DNA from 2 places in the Aestuariicoccus sp. MJ-SS9 genome. Region 2 is predicted to be linked to the other one. Evidence: riboswitches for the same ligand, from Rfam matches in the RefSeq annotation. Region 2 holds a riboswitch; the other holds the start of a gene.
What was found. A riboswitch is a leader RNA that binds a small molecule or an ion and turns the genes downstream of it on or off. The one in region 2 is predicted to bind cobalamin.
Positions count from the first base shown of each region.

Region 1: linked by a shared signal. The riboswitch ahead of RXV88_RS20720 (TonB-dependent receptor plug domain-containing protein) and the one ahead of RXV88_RS13835 (hypothetical protein) in region 2 are both predicted to bind cobalamin.

Region 1 is NZ_JAWHTD010000052.1:15,912-22,466, forward strand. Features, by position in the region: gene RXV88_RS20715 (LysR family transcriptional regulator) at 1-882, shown strand, start outside; cobalamin riboswitch at 962-1,161, shown strand; gene RXV88_RS20720 (TonB-dependent receptor plug domain-containing protein) at 1,300-3,237, shown strand; gene RXV88_RS20725 (ABC transporter substrate-binding protein) at 3,224-4,042, shown strand; gene RXV88_RS20730 (iron ABC transporter permease) at 4,039-5,070, shown strand; gene RXV88_RS20735 (ABC transporter ATP-binding protein) at 5,067-5,825, shown strand; gene RXV88_RS20740 (MotA/TolQ/ExbB proton channel family protein) at 5,878-6,495, shown strand; gene RXV88_RS20745 (biopolymer transporter ExbD) at 6,495-6,555, shown strand, end outside.
Region 2 is NZ_JAWHTD010000020.1:402-6,956, reverse strand. Features, by position in the region: gene RXV88_RS13845 (5-guanidino-2-oxopentanoate decarboxylase) at 1-562, shown strand, start outside; gene RXV88_RS13840 (valine--tRNA ligase) at 572-3,712, opposite strand; cobalamin riboswitch at 3,870-4,083, shown strand; gene RXV88_RS13835 (hypothetical protein) at 4,175-4,444, shown strand; gene RXV88_RS13830 (DUF1127 domain-containing protein) at 5,177-5,395, opposite strand; gene RXV88_RS13825 (Mrp/NBP35 family ATP-binding protein) at 5,640-6,555, shown strand, end outside.

The DNA.
Region 1 (6,555 bases), on a different contig from region 2:
GAACAAAGCATCACCCGCGCCGCCCACCGGCTGCTGCGCGGCCAGCCCGCGGTCAGCCTCGCGCTCAAACGACTCGAGACCGAGCTCGACTGCCGCCTTGTGGAACGCGGCAAGGGCGAGTTTCGGCTGACCTCGGCGGGGCGCAGGCTTTATAGCGAGGCGGGGGCGCTCTTTCACGGCGTGTCGCAACTGCCCGACAGCCTGGGGCAGGCGCGGAACGAGCTTTCGGGCGACGTGCGCATTCTGGTGGCCAGCCATGTCATCACCCCGCTGCTCGACCGCCAGCTGACCCATTTCGCCCAGCATCATCCCAAGGTGCGCTTCAGCATCCGGGTCGAGACCAGCGGCAACGTCATCCAGGAGGTCCGCGAACGCCAGGCCAGCCTCGGCATCTGTCTGGTCAACCGCCAGCTTCCGGATCTGGAATACATGCATATGTACCGCGAATTCTTTGGCTTTTTCTGCGGTCGCACGAATCCCCTCTTCGGCCGCGAGGGCCTGAAGATGGACGATCTGCGCGATCACCCCTTCGTGGCCTTCGACACCGAAGAGATCGACAACGCCCTGCGCCAGATCGTGATCCTGCGCAACGACTGGGGGCTGACGCGCGAGGTGACCGGGCGGTCCTCGCAATTGGAAGAGGTGCGGCGCATGGTCATGTGCGGCATGGGGATCGGCGCCTTCCCGGTGCATGTGGTGCAGAACGACGTCGAGCGCGGGCTGCTCTGGCGGCTGCCGCCCTACGAGGCGCCCCCGGCGGTCGACATCTTCCTGATCGTGAACCCGCGCAAGCACATGAACCGCGCCGAGGACAAGTTCGTCGGCGATCTGATGCGCGCGATCCGAAAGACCCCTCTGGACGAACGCACCTACCTGGCCTGAAGGGGCCATCCGCTGCGCCATGTCGTCGCCAAATCGGCGAGCGTCGCAATGCGGGCTTGCGCGACTCTGCGCGCGGGCGTAGGACCGGTATTGCTTCGGTCCTGGGTGAGAGCCCTGGATAATAGGGAACGCGGTCCCCCGTTTCGGGAAAGCCGCGACTGCCCCCGCAACTGTAGGCGGCGAGCGTGACCGGTACATGCCACTGGGGATTCCCCGGGAAGGCCCGTGTCACGCAGCGACCCGCAAGTCAGGAGACCTGCCGAAGCGATCACCCTACCGACGCGCGGGGCGCGCGGACGGTGACGGTTCTCCGGCGTGGTGACATCAACTCACCGTTGGCGGAGGGGCCGAGCCTTTCCAAAGACAAGATCAAAGACCCCGGGCACGGCCCGTGCCCACGATCTGGAAAGGATCGCAATGACCCGTTTTCTCACCTCGGTTTCCGCTATTGCGCTAACCGCCCTGCCCGCCTTTGGACAAGAGGCGATGGATCTCGACGCCATCACCGTCTTTGCCGGGCTCGAAGAGACCACGACGCTGCAGACCGGCGTGTCGGTGGATGTGATCACCGAAGAAGACCTTGAAGAGACCGGCGAGGTGCGCGTGGTCGATTTCCTGGCCCGCCAGCCGGGCGTCACCCTGCGCGCCACCGGCCCCGTGGGCGCCGTGACCGGGCTGAGCCTGCGCGGCATCAGCCAGAACAACGTCGCGGTGCGCGTGGACGGGATCGACGTGTCGGACCCTTCGGGCACCCAGGTGGCCTTCGATTTCGGGTCGCTGCTGACCTCGGATATCAGCAGGATCGAGATCCTGCGCGGCGCGCAATCGGCGATCTACGGGTCCGAGGCGCTGGGGGGTGCGATCAACATCACCACCAAGCGGGCCGCGCGCGACGGCGTGTCCTTCGACACGCTGTTCGAAGTGGGCAGCTTCAACACCCGCCGGGCCTCGGTCAGCGCGCTGGCGCGCGGCGCGGGCTATGAGACGAGCGTCACCCTGTCCTATCTCGCCACTGATGGCTTTTCGGCGGGCGACACCGATGCGCCCGACCTCGGGACGGTCGCGCCCAACGACACCAACGGCGAGGCCGACGGGTTCGAGGCGCGGCGGCTGAGCTTTTCGGGCCGCTACGACATCGGCGCAGCCACGCTGGAGGTGTCGGCCTTCACCGAGACCTCGGAATTCGACTATGACGAATCGAGCGCGGGCAACGTCTATGACGGCACGCCCGACGATGTGACCGAGCGCGACCAGCGCGGCCTGCGCGCGGCGCTTTCGTTCACCACCGGCGCGGTGGATCACACGCTGGCGGCCTCGGCCTTCGTGTCGGACAGGGTGCTGAGCGGCACCAGCGTGGACACCTTCAGCGGCGTGGCCGACGGCGCCTATATCGGAACGCCCTACCCGTTCGAGTTCCAGTATACCGGCCGGCGGACCGAGCTGAGCTATCAGGCGGGCTTTGATCTGAACGCCGGTACGCGCGCGGTTCTGGGCCTGCAGCGCACCGTCGAACGCTACGAAGACGACATCGCCGGGGCCAGCTCATTCGGGCCCTACGGGTCGGCGCAAGAGCATGAGACGGATGTGAATTCGGTCTTCGGCGAGCTGACCTACGCGCCCTCCGGCGACATCGACCTGAGCCTGGCGCTGCGTCACGACGACCATTCGGAATACGGCGGCTACACCACCGGACGGCTCAGCGCCGTGTGGCGGGTGCAGCCCGACCTGATCCTGCGCGCCAATGCGGCGACGGGGTATCGCGCGCCCTCGAATTACGAGCTTTTCGCGGCCTTCGCGGGCAATCCGGACCTGGAGCCCGAGACCTCGAAATCCTTCGATCTGGGGATCGAAAAGCGCTGGGGCGAGGACGCCTATCTGCGCGCCACCGCCTTTTATATCGAGGCCGAGGACATCATCGACTACAGCTTCACCACCTTCGCCTATACCCAGCGGTCGGGCACCGCGACGCGCAAGGGGCTGGAGCTGGCGGGCGGTCTGACGCTGGGCCAGGGCGTGCGGCTCGACGGCAGCTATACGCTGACCGAAAGCGATGCCGACGTGACGCTGGACAGCTCGAGCTGGACCACGACCGTGCCGCGCCACACGCTGGCGCTGTCGCTGTCGGCGGATCTGGGCCAGCGCGCGGGTGTCACGGTGACCGGGCTTTACGAGGCCGACCGCGAAGGCGGGCTGGTGGATTACGGCCTGATCAACACCACCTTCACCTACGATCTGACCGACGAGGCGCAGGCCTATCTGCGCCTCGAGAACCTGCTGGACGAGGATTACCAGACCGTTCCGGGCTACGGCCAGTCGGGGCGGGCTGCGTATTTCGGGGTCCGTGCGTCCTTCTAGGTTCATATCGCTGGTGGCCGCGCTCTTCTTTGCGGGCGCGGCGGCCATGGCGGCACCGCAGCGGGTGGTGTCGCTGAACCTGTGCACCGATCAGCTGGCGCTGCTGCTGGCCCCCGACCGGCTGGTGTCGGTGACGCCGCTGGCGCGCGATCCGCGTTCCTCGGCCATGGCCGAGGCGGCGGCGGAGGTGCCGGTGACCGACGGCAGCGCAGAGGCGGTGGTGCTGCTGGACCCCGACCTGGTGCTGGCGGGCAGCTACACCACCCGCGCCACGGTCGAGATGCTGCAGCGGCTGGGGCTCGGGGTCGAGATTTTCGCCCCGGTGAACACGCTGGAAGAGGCGCGCGCCAACATCCTGCGCATGGGTGCGCTGCTGGAGCGCGAGGCGCGGGCGCGGCAGATCGTCGAGGCTTTTGACGCGCGGCTGGCCGAGCTGCGCCGGGGCGAAGGGCCCTCGCCGCGCGTGGCGCTTTATTATGCGCTGGGAAACACCGCCGGGCGCGACACCCTGCCCGGCGACATCCTGGCCGCCGCCGGGATGGAGAACATCGCCGCCGAGCGCGGCCTGCCTTTCGGCGGCGCGCTGCCGCTGGAAGAGCTGGTGCTGGCCGATCCCGACCTGGTGCTGATCGGGCGGCCTTATGGCGGGCACGCGCGGGCCACGGAGCTTTTGCAGCACCCGGTTCTGCGCGAGAGCGGCAAGCTGCGGGTGGTCGAGGGCGGCGCGGACTGGACCTGCGAGACGCCGGCGCTGCTGGATGCGGTGGCGGCGATGCGCGCGCTGCGGCTGGAGTGGGCTGAATGAGCGCGCGGGCCGCTCCTCGCGCCCTTGCGGCCGCTCCTCGCAGCGGCGCGGCCTTGGCGGCGGGGCTGGGCGCGCTGGTGCTGACGCTTTTTGCGGCCTCGCTGGTGGTGGGTCATGCCGCCATCGCGCCCGGCGCGGCGCTGGCCGGGCTCATGGGGAAAGGCGACCCGCTCTATCAGATGGTGATGCAGGACATCCGCCTGCCGCGCGCCCTGCTCGCGGCGATGGTGGGCGCATCGCTGGGCCTGTCCGGCGCGGCGATGCAGGGCTATCTGCGCAACCCGCTGGCCGAGCCGGGGCTGATCGGCGTGTCGGGTGCGGCCGCCCTCGGCGCGGTGATCGCGCTGCAGACCGGCCTTGCGGCCGCCTTTGCGCTGGCGCTGCCGCTGATGGCGCTGGTCTTTGCCTGCGGCGCGGTCGGGCTGATTCTGGTGCTGGCGGGTCCGCGCGGCGCATCGCTGACGCTGATCCTGGCGGGCATCGCGGTGTCGGCGCTGGCGGGGGCGCTGACCTCGCTGTTGCTGAACCTGTCGCCCAACCCCTATGCCGCCTCTGAGATCGTGTTCTGGATGATGGGGTCGGTGGCCGACCGCTCGATGGCGCATGTGGCGCTGGCGCTGCCGGTCATGGCCCTGGGCTGGGCGCTGCTGGCGACGCTGGGGCGGGGGCTGAGCGCGCTGACGCTGGGCGAGGACGCGGCCCAGGCGATGGGTGTGTCGCTGGGCGGGCTGCGGCTGCGGCTGCTGGTCGGAACGGCGGCGGCGGTCGGCGCGGCGACGGCTGTGGCGGGGGCCGTCGGGTTCGTCGGGCTGGTGGTGCCGCATCTCTTGCGCCGGGCCTGCGGGGCGCGGCCCGACCGGCTGCTCTGGGCCTCGGCACTGGGGGGGGCGGCAATGGTGCTGGCGGCGGACCTTGCGGTGCGGCTGATCCTGCCCGAGCGCGATTTGAAGCTGGGCGTCGTCATGGCGATCATCGGCGCGCCGCTGTTCCTGCACCTCATCTACAAGACCCGGAGGGAGATCCTGTGACCCTCCTTACCGTCGAGAACCTGACCGTGCGACGCGGCGAATGCCCGGTGGTGGACGGCGTGTCGTTCAGGGTGGAGCCCGGCGAATGCGTTGGGCTGATCGGCCCGAACGGCGCGGGCAAGACGACGCTGATGCGGGCGGCGCTTGGCCTTTTGCCGCACGAGGGTCAGAGCGATCTGGCCCGGCTTTCGGCCCGCGACCGGGCCGCGCGGGCCGCCTGGCTGCCGCAGCAGCGCGAGATCGCCTGGCCCGTCGAGGTCGAGACGCTGGTCGCCCTGGGCCGCCTGCCGCATCTGCCGCGCGGCACGGCGCTGCGCGCCGAAGACCGCTTTCACGTCGAGGCCGCGCTAACGCGCATGGGGCTGGGCGCGTTCCGCCACCGCGCCGCGACCGAGCTTTCGGGCGGCGAGCAGGCCCGCGTGCTGATCGCCCGGGCGCTGGCGCAGGATACGGCCCTTCTGCTGGCCGACGAGCCCATCGCCGGGCTTGATCCGGCGGCGCAGATCGCCACGCTGCAAACCTTCCGCGCTTTGGCGGAAGAGGGGCGCGGTGTGCTGACCTCGCTGCACGACCTCAGCCTCGCGGCGCGGTTCTGCACCCGGCTGATCCTGCTCGACCAGGGCCGCAAGGTCGCCGACGGCGCCCCCGCCGAGGTGCTGACCGAGGACCGGCTGGCGCAGGTCTTTCACCTGCGGGCCAAGGTCCACCGGACCGAGCACGGCCCGCTCTTTCAGCCGCTGGACGTACTGCCATGACCCTGCCCGCCGCATTCCGCCCCGACACCGCCCCTGCATCGGAGGTTCCCTCATGCTGACCCAGATCGCCCAGACGCTCGACCGTGGCGGCCCCGCGCTCTGGGCCATCGCGGCGCTGTCGGTCACGACCCTGGCGCTGGTGCTGTGGAAGGTCTGGCGGCTCTGGCGCATGGGCGCCTGGCGCGCGGCCCCCGCCGAAGCGGCGGTGACCCGCTGGACCGACGGCGCGCGGGCCGAGGCGATCGCCGCGCTCTCGGGCCGTACGGGCCTGCGCGCCCGCGTTCTGCGCGTCGCCATGACCGAACGCACCGCCCGGGACGAGGCCACAGCGCGCGAGGAAACCGCCCGCGCCGCCCGCGCCGCCCTGCATGAGGCGCGCGGCGGGCTCAGGGCGCTCGACCTCATCGTCACAATCGCGCCACTGATAGGGCTCATGGGCACCGTTCTGGGCATGATCGACGCCTTCCAGGCGCTCCAGGCCAGCGGTTCGCGCGCCGACCCCGCAGCGCTTGCAGGCGGCATATGGGAGGCGCTCTTGACCACCGCCGCCGGCATGGGCGTGGCGATCCCGGCCTCGATGGCGCTGAGCTGGTTCGACAGCGTCGCAGACCGTCTGGCCCACGATCTGGAGGATCTGGCCACCCGCGTCTTTACGGCAGGGCGGGACTGATGCTGGGCTTCGCCCCTCCGCCACGTCGCCGCAGGCCCAGCCTGACGCCGATGATCGACG
Region 2 (6,555 bases):
CGCGCGCTGGCGCGCCGAGATCGACGCCGAGCGGCCGGGCATCCTGCCGGTGGCCGACGCCCTGCGGGCGGTCATGCCCGAGGATGCGATGATCTATTCCGACATGACCCAGTTCGCCTATGCGGTGAAAGAGGTCTGGGACATGCCGCGCCCGGGCCATTGGCACCATCCCTACGGCTTTGGCACGCTGGGCTACGCCTTGCCCGCCGCCATCGGCGGGGCGGTGGCGCGGCGCGGCAAACCCACGGTGGCGATCCTGGGCGATTACGGTTTTCAATACACCGTGCAAGAGCTGGGCACGGCGGTCGAGCTGGGCCTGCCGCTGCCGATCCTGATCTGGGACAACGCCAAGCTGGGCGAGATCGAGGCGGCGATGATCGCCTCGCAGATCGCGCCCAACGCTGTCGTCGCGCGCAACCCCGATTTCCTGGCGCTGGCCCGCGCCTATGGCGCAGGGGCCAAAGAGCCGGAGACGCTGAGCGCCTTGCAGCAGGCGCTGCTGGCGGCATTCGACGCGCCCGGCCCCACGGTGATCCGCATGACCCGGGCGCTGGCCGGATAGGCCGGCGCGTCAGCCGATTTCCAAGAGTCGCGCCAGCGCCTCCTTGAGCTTGCCCTCTTCCTCTTCGCGCGCTTCCAGGTTGGCGCGGGTTTCGGCGACGACGTCCTCGGGCGCGCTTGCGGCGAACTTGGGGTTGCTGAGCCGCCCGCGCAGGCCGCCCAGCTCTTTGCCGAGCTTTTGCAGCGCCTTTTCCAGCCGGTCCTTTTCGGCGTTGACGTCGATGAGGTCGGCCAGCGGCATGCCGAAAGTCGCGCCGCCCACGGGCACGGTGACGCAGCCTTTGGGGAAGGTGTTCACGGTCTCCAGCGTGTCGATCCGCGCGAGCCGCTTGATCAGCGCCTCGTTCTGGGTCCAGGCGGCCTGGCCCGCGGCGTCCATGTCCTTGACCAGCAGCGGCAAGTAGAGCCCGGCGGGCACGTGCATCTGGGCGCGCGCCGAGCGCACGCCTTCGATCAGCCCGATGACCCAGGACATTTCGGCCTCGGCCTCGGCGTCGATCAGGTCGCTGCCGTAGGTCGGCCAGTCGGCATGGACCAGCATTTTGGGCCGGTCGCCCAGCGTGTCCCAAAGCTCTTCGGTGATGAAGGGCATGAAGGGGTGCAGCAGGATCAGGCACTGGTCGATCACCCAGGCCATGGTGGCGCGGGTTTCGGCCACGACGGCGGCGTCGTCCGAGCCGAAGAGCGGTTTCGAAAATTCCACGTACCAGTCGCAGACCTTGCCCCAGACGAAGGCATAAAGCGCGTTGGCGGCGTCGTTGAACCGGTAGCCGGTCAGCGCCTCGTCCACGGTTTCGCGGATGCGCGCGGTCTCGCCGACGATCCAGCGGTTGAGCGGCGCGGTGGTCTGGGGGATGCGGCCGTCCGAACCCACCGCCTCGTTCATCTCGGCGAAGCGGGCGGCGTTCCAGAGCTTGGTGCCGAAGTTGCGGTAGCCCGCGACGCGGTCCTTGGACAATTTCAGGTCCCGGCCCATGGCGGCCATGGCGGCGAGCGTGAAGCGCACCGCATCGGCGCCGTATTCGTCGATCAGTTCCAGCGGGTCGATGACGTTGCCGACGGATTTCGACATCTTGCGGCCCTTCTCGTCGCGCACCAGCGCGTGGACATAGACCGTGTCGAAGGGGCGTTCGCCCACCACCGCGTATTGCATCATCATCATCCGGGCGACCCAGAAAAAGATGATGTCGAAGCCGGTGATGAGGACCGAGGTGGGGAAGTACTTTTTCAGCTCTTCGGTCTCTTCCGGCCAGCCCAGCGTGCCGATGGGCCAGAGGCCGGACGAGAACCAGGTGTCGAGGACGTCCGCATCCTGCCAGACCGGGTAGACCAGCCGGGTCGGATCCTGGGTGGTTTCATATTCGGCGAGGCTTTCGGCCAGACGGTGCACCGCGGCGGCGCGGTCGGCGACCTCGACCACGCGGGCGTGGTTGAGCGGCGTGGGCAGCCCGTCGAGCACGTCGCGGAACTGGCCATGCACGGCGTGGAAATCGGCGGCGCAATGGTGCCGGTCGGTGCCGGTGGTCAGGAACTGGTCCGACAGGAGCCGGCCCATTTCCACGAGGTCGAGCGCGCCGTCGTTCTCGTCGTCGGTGAAATCGTTGGTTTCGATGTCGAAGCCATACCAAACCGGGATCTGATGGCCCCACCAGAGCTGGCGCGAAATGCACCAGGGCTCGATGTTTTCCAGCCAGTGGAAATAGACGCGCTTGTCGCGTTCGGGCAGGATGTCGACGGTGCCATCGCGGACGGCGTCGAGCGCGGGGCCGACGATCTTGTCGGTGTCGACGAACCACTGGTCGGTGAGCATCGGCTCGATCACCACTTTCGAGCGGTCGCCGAAAGGCTGCATGATCGGTTTGGATTCGACGAGGGGCACCTCATCGGTCTCTTGCGAGCCCTCTTCGGCTTTTTTCGCGGGTTTGCCGAGGCGCGGGTCGCCCGTGCGGGTCATCACCGCGAGGCCCTCGGTCGTGATCTCGTCGATGACGCGTTTGCGCGCCTCGAAGCGGTCGAGACCACGCAGGTGGTCGGGGACGAGGTTGAGCGCGTCGGTCTCGGCCTCGGTCAGGGTCCGCTCGCCGCGGGCGACCTCGAGCGCGATGGCGGCGGCCTCGGCATAGGGCACGCCGTCGTCGCGCATGTGGCCCTTGGTGTCCATCAGCCGGTAGCAGGGGATGCCGCCGCGTTTGGCCACCGCGTAGTCGTTGAAATCATGCGCGCCGGTGATCTTGACCGCGCCCGAGCCGAAATCGGGATCGGGGTAGTCGTCGGTGATGATCGGGATCAGGCGGCGGTGTTCCTTGGGGCCCACGGGGATCTCGCAGAGCTGGCCGACGATGGGCGCATAGCGTTCGTCGCCCGGGTGCACCGCCACCGCGCCGTCGCCCAGCATGGTTTCGGGGCGGGTGGTGGCGATCGAGATGTAATCGCGGGTCTCGCGCAGGGTGACGTTGCCGTCCTCGTCCTTTTCCACGTATTCATAGGTGGCCCCGCCCGCGAGCGGGTATTTGAAGTGCCACATGTGGCCCGGCACCTCGATATTCTCGACCTCGAGGTCCGAGATCGCGGTTTCGAAATGCGGATCCCAGTTCACCAGGCGCTTGCCACGATAGATCAGGCCTTTTTCGTACATGTCGACGAAGACCTTGATCACGGCGTCGTGGAAATTGCCCTCTTCGCCCGCGGGCGCGCCGGGGGCGCCGGACATGGTGAAGGCCTCGCGCGACCAGTCGCAGGAGGCGCCGAGGCGCTTCAACTGCCCGATGATGGTGCCACGCGACTTGATCTTCTGCTGCCAGACCCGTTCGAGGAACTTTTCGCGCCCCATCTCGGTGCGCGAGGGTTCCTGGTTGGCGGCCATTTCGCGTTCGGTGACCATCTGCGTGGCGATGCCTGCGTGGTCGGTGCCCGGCTGCCAGAGCGTGTCGAAGCCCTGCATCCGCTTCCAGCGCACCAGGATGTCCTGCAGCGTGTTGTTGAAGGCGTGGCCCATGTGCAGGCTGCCCGTCACGTTGGGCGGCGGGATCATGATGCTGAAGGTCGCTTCGCGGCTGGCGTTGGCCCCGGCGGCGAAGGCGCCTGCGCGGTCCCATGCCTCGTAGATGCGCGTCTCGGCTGTTGTTGCGTCGAAGGTCTTTTCCATGGCCATGGAAGCTGTCCTCTGCCTTTCGGGCGGCCGAAGCGCCGCGCCGGGTGTCCTTTTGCTGTCCGTCTACCCAAAGGGGCGGCGAAGGCCAAGGCCCGGCTTGGCGTATCGCGGCGTCGGAATGCCGGTTTTGGGTCTAGGCGACTCGGGGCGGGGTGACATAGCCTGCGGATCTCAAGGTGCCGTGGCCTGCCACGGAGAATTGGGAAGCCGGTGAAAGTCCGGCACTGCCCCCGCAACGGTGAGGGCGGGAGGCCTGCCGCAAAGGTCACTGGGGATGTCCCCGGGAAGGCGCGGCAGGCAGGGTCAGGTCGCCATCGGCGCGAGGCCCGCCCGCCGCAGTCCGGAAACCAGCCTTGGGTGAGACCGACCGCGTCGCGCAGGGATGCGCGGCGCCCCAAAGGTCCGCGGGGCGCGGATCACGAGGAAAGGGGCATTGCCCATGACCACCCTGAGAGGCCGCGCATGACCGCGCGGCGCATTTTCGACGGTCTGCAGAGCATCGACAGCGCCGAGGCGCAGGATGCCGCGCGGGCTGGGTTCCTGGAATGGGCGCTGAGCCTGCCCTGCGGTGCAGCCCCGGCTGCGGCCGCGGCCGAGGCGCTGGGGCGCATCGGGTGCTGTGCCACGGCCAGCCGCGCGGCGCGGCTTTTCGCGGGTTATCTGGCGCAGGCCTCGGTCTGCGATCCGCGCCGGCCGGCGCGGCGCGGCGGACGGGCGGGCCGGTTGCACTAGGGCCTTTGGGTTCAGACCCGGGACAGACCAGTCGCAGATGCCCCGAGCGCGTGCCGCGCGGCGGAGGATGTGCGTCCGGGTTGTTCCGAAACGCTGGCCGCCACGGCCCTTGACGGGTCACGCATGAAAAAACGGCGACGCACGTGTGCGTGCGCCGCCGTGAAGTCATGCGCTAACCCCAGGGAGGAGGAGAGGGGCGCGCAATCCGTCGTTGGGGCTGCTGCCCCGGAAACCTAGTGCGGTGACGCCCGGGAGGAGGATGGACGCCACCGCAATTCGCGACGGCCCCAGGGAGGAGGAGAGGGGAGCCGCGAAATTTGTTGGGGCCGATGGCCCCGGAAAGGGAGGCGGCGGTGCCCGGGAGGAGGATGGACACCACCGCCGATCACGACTGCCCCAGGGAGGAGGAGAGGGGGCCGCGAAACGTTGGGGCCTGAGCCCCGAATTAGGTGCGGTGACGCCAGGGAGGAGGAGAGGCGCCACCGCGGATCACGACTGCCCCAGGGAGGAGGAGAGGGGGCCGCGAAGTGTTGGGGTCGTGGCCCCGAATTCAGTGCGGTGACACCCGGGAGGAGGATGGGTGCCACCGCTGATCACGACCGCCCCAGGGAGGAGGAGAGGGGCTACCGCGTAATTTGGAACCCGTGGGTTCCGTTTTGCGCCGACCGATGGGAGGAAAGGCCGGTGCGGGTTCGAAAGGGACTATTGGGAGGAGGACCCCTTTCGAATTTCTCAGTCGCCGTAGGCGGCTTGCCACGCGATGCGGTTCAGCATCGACCGGTGCAGGCCCAGATCGGCCAGTTCGCGGTCGCTGAGCGCGATGAGCTCGCTGCGCGTCTGCTTGTAGAGACGGCGGCGCGCCATGCGGTCGCGGAAGGTTTCGATAAGCGCGTCGAGGCGCAGCGAGAAGCCCTTGCCGGCGCGGGTGTTGGTCGTGTTTGCGTATGTCATGTCAGAAGCCTATGAGTTCGTGGTTGGCTTTGTTGAACTCAAGATGGGGCACATGCTGCAGATGCACAATACCGCGCTTCGACAATGCTGCTATGCAGCAAGTGCATAGGAAATTTTGTATGAATTCAGGCAGTTCGCTCAATTTTGAGGCTGTATGAAAACTTTTACATGCTGCTAGGACGCGGCTTCGGGAAATCAATATTCGGGACGCCGCGTGAATTGGCGGAGTGATGGGAGAATGGGCATGACGCAAATCCGGACAGAGGTTCAAGACGCGCTGCGGCGGCTGGCGCTGCCCGACGGCGGCGACCTGATTTCGCGTGACATGATTCGCGCGCTGACCGTCGAGGATGGCAAGGTGCGCTTTGTCATCGAGGCGCCCAGCCCCGAGATCGCCCGTCAGATGGAGCCGCTGCGCCGCGCCGCAGAAGAGATCGTGGGGCAGGTGCCCGGCGTGACGGGCGTCAGCGCGGCGCTGACCGCGCATCAGACCGAAAAGAAGCCGCCGTCGCTCAAGCTGGGGCAGCATCCCCAGGCGCAGGCCGGGCCGATGAAGCCCGCGGGGGTGAAGACGATCCTCGCCATCGGCTCGGGCAAGGGCGGGGTGGGTAAATCCACGGTGTCGTCGAACCTTGCGGTGGCGCTGGCGCGGGCGGGCAAGCGGGTCGGGCTGCTGGACGCCGACATTCACGGACCCAGCCAGCCGCGCATGTTCGGCCTGACCGAGCGCCCGCAGAGCCCCGACGGCAAGACCATCCGCCCGCTGAAGGCGCATGGCGTGACGCTGATGTCGATCGGGCTGATGCTGGCCGAGGACAAGGCGGTGGTCTGGCGCGGCCCGATGCTGATGGGGGCGCTGCAGCAGATGCTGATGCAGGTGGATTGGGGCGAACTGGATGTGCTGCTGGTCGATCTGCCGCCGGGGACGGGGGATGTGCAGCTGTCGCTCTGCCAGAAGTCCGAGGTGGCGGGTGCGATCGTCGTGTCGACGCCGCAGGACGTGGCGCTTTTGGATGCGCGCAAGGCGCTGGATGCCTTCGCCACGCTGCGCACGCCGGTGCTGGGGCTGATCGAGAACATGTCGGTCTTCGTCTGCCCGCATTGCGGCGGCGAGAGCCATATCTTCGGCCATGGCGGCGTGGTGGCCGAGGCCGAACGGC